One region of the Bacillus sp. SRI_025 genome, then DNA from elsewhere that is predicted to be linked to it. Evidence: a T-box and tRNA genes for the amino acid it is inferred to sense, from the RefSeq annotation. Region 1 holds a T-box; the other holds one or more tRNA genes.
What was found. The T-box of region 1 lies ahead of thrS (threonine--tRNA ligase). A T-box ahead of a tRNA ligase gene usually reads a tRNA of that ligase, here a tRNA-Thr.
Positions count from the first base shown of each region.

Region 2: it has a tRNA-Thr gene. The T-box ahead of thrS (threonine--tRNA ligase) is inferred to sense a tRNA for this amino acid. The anticodon was not compared.

Region 1 is NZ_JBYEGB010000002.1:184,140-187,411, forward strand. It holds gene AC20OE_RS05760 (TVP38/TMEM64 family protein) at 1-590, shown strand, start outside; gene ytxC (putative sporulation protein YtxC) at 651-1,520, shown strand; T-box leader at 1,564-1,810, shown strand; gene thrS (threonine--tRNA ligase) at 1,856-3,272, shown strand, end outside.
Region 2 is NZ_JBYEGB010000007.1:186,467-189,738, forward strand. It holds gene rocF (arginase) at 120-1,031, opposite strand; tRNA gene AC20OE_RS17690 (tRNA-Gln) at 1,168-1,239, opposite strand; tRNA gene AC20OE_RS17695 (tRNA-Tyr) at 1,244-1,328, opposite strand; tRNA gene AC20OE_RS17700 (tRNA-Thr) at 1,357-1,429, opposite strand; tRNA gene AC20OE_RS17705 (tRNA-Val) at 1,433-1,508, opposite strand; tRNA gene AC20OE_RS17710 (tRNA-Glu) at 1,515-1,589, opposite strand; gene murQ (N-acetylmuramic acid 6-phosphate etherase) at 1,810-2,721, shown strand; gene AC20OE_RS17720 (MurR/RpiR family transcriptional regulator) at 2,736-3,272, shown strand, end outside.

The sequences.
Region 1 (3,272 bases):
CTGCGTTGTGGTGGCTGAATAAACAGCATCTTCAGCTCGCGCCGAAAGATGTGAAGAATTGGGTGCTTCAATTTGGGATCCTGGCTCCCTTTGTTTTTCTTTTCTTATCTCTTTTTCGCCCGTTTGTTCTCGTCCCGATTACAGTCTTTTCGCTGGCAGCAGGTTTGGCATTCGGCAGTGTCCTTGGGACGATTTATGCCCTCATTGGGGCGACAGCCGGGGCAACAGGCTCCTTCATGATTGCGTCAACCTTTCGTGCGAAAAAGAAGGAAACGGAATCAAACAGCCGGAAGCTGAAAGCGGTGACGTCCCGCATTCAGGAGCATGGATTTCTTTATATTTTGTTATTGCGTATTGCACCGATTCATTTTGATTTTGTCAGCTATGCGGCAGCCGCTTCACGTGCAAATTATCGTGCATTTGTGGCAGCCACCTTTTTAGGCTTAATACCGGGTACAATTGCGTTAAATGTTCTCGGCTCAAGCTTTGTCAGCGGCAATTATGCCGCCTTAGTGGTTGTTTGTTTGATTTATTTGATCTTTATCTCCGTTCCACTCATTTTAAAAAGAAAGATGCCTGATTTATTTTAGGCGTCTATTTTTTATGTTTCCCCCATATATATGTAACAGATGTCGTTAGGGGGGACAAACATGCTTGAAATAATCTTTGAAGATGAATATGATACCGCCGCTTTTTTACATCTTGCTGAACACTTGGACAGTCGGCATCACATGTCAATTCAACAAGGGAAAGACCGGCTTCTCATAGAGGCGAAGGAATCAGAAGAAGCACTTGAGCACATTGTGCGGCCATTATTGGTTCACTTTTTTTTGGAATGTAAAGAAAATGAGCGCATGCGCAGCATCCTTGAAAACACTTATTTGTTTAAAGATCCCGAAGAGCAGCACCAAATTCTTTCCATCGCTCACAGTATCATGAACGGGGACTTAGATGATATTCCCGGCATTCAGCAAGACCCGTCAAGAGAAGCCCTTTTAAAAAAGGAGCTTGAGGCAATTTCTTTACAGCAAGGTGTTTTTTCAATTGGTTCATTTATGACCTTTAGACTGTCAGAATATGATCGAAGGCTGAAGAACTATGTTGAAGTGTCCATTGAAGAATACAAAATGGAGCAAGAGTATCAAAACTTCATTCAATCGCTTCGAGACTATGTGATGGCAAGAGAGCCTAGGCTCGAAAAAGTACATGTTGTGCATCAGGACCGCCTGGTGATTTGGGAATTTCGCTACGCTTCTGAGCGTGATCAAAAACAATACATAGACAGACAGTTTGTAAGAGAGCATCCAATGTATATTGATTCGCAGCTGATTGCACCGCTTGTCTCTATTGCACCGCAAAAAATTGACCTATTTACAAATGATACAGGTCACTCGATGGTGCAAACGATTCAAAATATTTTTCAAGAAAGGGTCGAGGTGTTCCCGTCTCATTCATTCCAAGAGCACAATGTTCAATTTGTACATGACCATTTCGACAAGAAAAGTGAAAAGCTTTCTTGATTTTCACGAAAAAACGTTTTATAATACGGTGTAACTTCATACAGAGACCGTATTGATAAGGACATGAACAAATGAACACCCGCTTAAAGAGAGGGAAGCCGCGGCTGAAAGCTTCCTAGCAGAGGACCATTTGCTTTACCACCTTTGAACATCAGCTGTGAACTTTTTAGTAATGGCTGACGGGAATTCCCGTTATCGAACCGCAAGCCGTATTTGCTTATGAAAAGCAAGCTGCAAGTACGGGAAAAAGGGTGGAACCACGATTCCGTTTATTCAACCTCGTCCCTTTCCAGGGGGCGGGGTTTTTATATTGCCAAAAAAAGGAGTGACCAGAGATGTCAGAACAAATTCAACTTACATTTCCAGATGGAGCAGTCAAGGAGTTTGACAAAACAGCGACAACAGAAGACATCGCGGCATCAATTAGCCCGGGCCTAAAGAAAAAAGCACTTGCCGGTAAATTGAACGGTAAAGAAATAGATCTGCGTACGCCGCTATTAGAAAGTGGAACAATCGAGATCATCACAGATAAAAGTGAAGAAGCACTCGACATTATGCGCCACAGCACAGCCCATTTGCTAGCGCAGGCGATCAAACGCCTGTATGGAAAAGGACATCACGTTCAGTTTGGCGTAGGTCCTGTCATCGAAAATGGCTTCTACTATGATGTGGACATCGATGTAGCCATCACACCTGAAGACTTGCCAAAGATTGAAAAAGAAATGAAGAAAATCATTAACAGCAATCTGCCAATTGAGCGAATTGAAGTATCAAGAGAAGAAGCGAAAAAGCGCTTTGAAGCGATTGGTGATGAGTTGAAGCTTGAGCTGTTAGAGGCGATTCCAGAAGGTGAAGCTGTGACGATTTATGAGCAGGGTGAATTCTTTGACCTCTGCCGCGGGATTCACTTGCCGTCTACAGGGAAAATCAAAGAGTTTAAACTGTTAAGCCTTGCAGGTGCATACTGGAGAGGTGACAGTAACAACCAAATGCTTCAGCGTATTTACGGAACAGCTTTCTTCAGCAAAGAAGATTTAAATGAGCATTTACGTCTGCTTGAAGAAGCGAAAGAACGCGATCACCGTAAGCTTGGAAAAGAGCTGAAGCTGTTTGCAAATTCCCAAAAGGTTGGTCAAGGACTTCCGCTTTGGCTGCCAAAAGGCGCAACGATCCGCCGCGTCATCGAGCGTTACATTGTCGATAAAGAAGTGCGTCTTGGCTATGAGCATGTGTACACACCAGTTCTTGCGAATGTTGAGTTGTATAAAACATCAGGACACTGGGCGCATTATCAAGAAGACATGTTCCCCGTGATGGAAATGGACAACGAAGATCTTGTTCTTCGTCCGATGAACTGTCCGCACCATATGATGATTTACAAAAACGAGCCGCACAGCTATCGCGAATTGCCAATTCGTATTGCAGAGCTTGGTACAATGCACCGCTATGAAATGTCAGGTGCTTTATCTGGCCTTCAGCGTGTCCGCGGTATGACATTAAACGATGCACACATCTTTGTTCGTCCAGATCAAATCAAAGACGAGTTCATCCGTACAGTTCGCTTAATTGAAGAAGTGTATCAAGACTTTGGCTTGAATGACTACACATTCCGCTTATCTTACCGTGATCCAGAAGATACTGAGAAGTATTTCGATGACGATGCGATGTGGAATAAAGCACAATCGATGCTGAAGGATGCAATGGACGAGCTTGGCCACGATTATTATGAAGCAGAAGGCGAAGCAGCATTTT
Region 2 (3,272 bases), on a different contig from region 1:
TCTCCTCTAAAAAATAGTGTAACAAATTTTTGACAGTGTGTTACGCTTATCAACCGGTAAAAACCTTAACATATCCTTAAATTTTCCCAAAACAAAAAAGAACGGGAACAAGTCCCGCTCTACAATAACTTTTCACCCATTAACGATCCAATTAATGCCACAGCCGCTTCTGCTGTTTTGTTTTTCTCATCTAAAACCGGATTTACTTCAACAAATTCAGCAGACGTTAAAATACCCGCCTCCTCTAAAAGCTCCATTGCAAGATGACTCTCCCGGTAACTAATGCCGCCTGCTACCGGAGTGCCTACACCAGGGCATTCCGCTGGGTCTAGCCCGTCTAAATCAAGCGAGAGATGGACACCATCTGTTCTTTCCTTTAGATAAGCAATAGCTTCCTCCATCACCCTTGTCATCCCTAAACGATCAATTTCATGCATCGTATAGACTTTAATGCCTTTCTCTCGAATCAATGCCCGCTCTCCTTCATCTAAGGATCGAGCACCAATTATAACGACATTTTGAGGTTTCAATTTAGGCGAATAACCGCCAATGTTTGTTAAATCAGCATGCCCAAAACCAAGACTGACAGCAAGCGGCATGCCATGAATATTTCCAGAAGGAGAGGTTTCCTCCGTATTCAAATCCCCGTGTGCATCATACCAAATGACTCCTAAGTTTTCATAATGCTTGGCTACCCCAGCAAGTGTGCCAATCGCAATGCTGTGATCACCACCTAAAATGAGCGGAAACGAACCTGATTGCACAATACTGTCAACCTTCTCAGCAAGCAGCTGATTCGCCCCAGCATTCTCGGTCAAATTTTTTAGCTTTTCACTTGTATATAAACCTTTCTCATCATCTCTTTGTTCAACTGGAATATCTCCTAGATCCTCCACATCAAATGAGAGCGTTTCCAATTTTTCTTTTACGCCTGCACAACGAATCGCACTCGGCCCCATATCGACGCCCCTTCTCGTTTGCCCCAAGTCCATCGGAACTCCAACAATCGTGACCTTCTTTTGCTCTCCCATATGTACATCCCCTTTCCGTTCATGCTTATATTTTACTTTCTTGATGCCTTCTGACTCAACTCGACAACATTTTGAATAGTTATACAGTCCCTCCGCCAACATAAAAAAAGACACCTTTTTGAAAAAGGTGTCTTAACTGGGCTAGCTGGATTCGAACCAACGCATGACGGAGTCAAAGTCCGTTGCCTTACCGCTTGGCTATAGCCCAAAAATGGTGGAGGGGGACGGATTCGAACCGCCGAACCCGGAGGGAGCGGATTTACAGTCCGCCGCGTTTAGCCACTTCGCTACCCCTCCACATATGGAATTGATAAAGATAAAACAGTGCCGGCAAGAGGACTTGAACCCCCAACCTACTGATTACAAGTCAGTTGCTCTACCAGTTGAGCTACACCGGCATATGGTGGAGGATGACGGGCTCGAACCGCCGACCCTCTGCTTGTAAGGCAGATGCTCTCCCAGCTGAGCTAATCCTCCACATCATGGTGACCCGTACGGGATTCGAACCCGTGTTACCGCCGTGAAAGGGCGGTGTCTTAACCGCTTGACCAACGGGCCAGTTTGTCAAGTTTGTTGTTTCCGTGAAGCTGACAAAAGTTATTATATACAGGTTGTCCCCCTTTTGTAAAGGGGATTTTTATTTTTTTTATTTTCTAACTATTTGCTCCCTATTTATTCAACATTTCTACTGAAATATAATTTCAATATTCAAATATAATATTGAAATTTCGTACCATACTCAATATACTGAAAATGAAGAAATAAGGAGGTATGTCACATGCAGCCATCTCAACTGCGTTCTTTGACAACAGAATCAAGAAACCCCAACACAATGGGAATTTCTCAAGCAGATCCGCTTGAAATACTCCAGATGATTAATGAAGAAGATATGAAGGTCGCTCAAGCAGTCAACCTTGTACTTCCCCATGTCAAAACAGCAAGTGACTTTGCCTATGAATCCATCTCAAATGGAGGCAGACTCGTTTATTTAGGCGCCGGAACAAGCGGCAGAATTGGCGTAATGGATGCTGTCGAATGTCCCCCAACCTATAGCGTCTCACCTGATGTCATTGTAGGCATCATGGCAGGCGGAGACTCAGCTTTTTCTCAAGCTGCCGAAGATGTGGAAGATAGTGAAGAAGCCGGCAAACAGGATTTAGTACACATCCACCTGACATCAAAAGATACAGTCGTCGGAATTGCCGCAAGCGGCAGGACACCTTATATCATCGGCGCTTTAAACTATGCAAAGTCAATTGGAGCTAAAACAGTAGCACTCAGCTGCAATAAACAAGCAGAAATTAGCGAGCTTGCAGATTGCGCCATTGAGGTCATTGTAGGACCAGAAGCCATCACTGGGTCAACAAGAATGAAAGCAGCATCCGCTCATAAAATGATTTTAAATATGCTTTCCACCTCAGTCATGATCAGACAAGGCAAAGTATATGAAAACCTGATGGTTGATGTTAAAGTCAGCAATCATAAATTAAAAGAACGCGCCATCACCATCATTCAACATGTGACAAATGCTTCCTACGAACAAGCCGTGAAGACTCTCGAAGCAGCAGACTTAGAAGTCAAAACCGCCATCGTCATGCTCCAAACAAACACAGACAAGAAAACAGCCAAAGATTTACTGAGCAAAACGAATGGTCATATCGACAAAGCGATCTCACGTTATCAATCCTAAAGGAGGTAGAGCTCATGTCAGCAGGTGGACTTACCCTACTACACACAATCAAATCAAAGCTCCCCCAATCTGAAAAAATCATTGCAGACTATATCCTTGCCCATCCTGACAAAGTCATTAAAAGTACAGTACACGAAATCAGTCAGGCAGCCGGCGCAAGCAGCTCTGCAGTCATCCGTCTTTGTAAATCTCTCGGGCTGGATGGCTATCAAGATTTAAAAATGCGGATCGCTGGAGACTTGATGCATGACGATAAACAAGGCTACAGAGATATCGAACAAGATGAACCACTTCAATCCATTATTCAAAAAACAGCTGGAAACTCGATTCAATCGATTAAGGACACCGCTTCTATTTTAAATGCAGATGCTTTAGAAAAGGCTGTTCAATTACTGCTGAATGCAAACCAAATTCATTTTATCGGTGTTGGTGCATCTGGCATCGTCGCAGCTGATGCCCAGCAGAAATTTCTCAGAATTAACTATGCAGCGACAGCCTTCACTGACATGCACATTGCATCTACGGTCATTGCAAATGCAGGAGAGAATGAC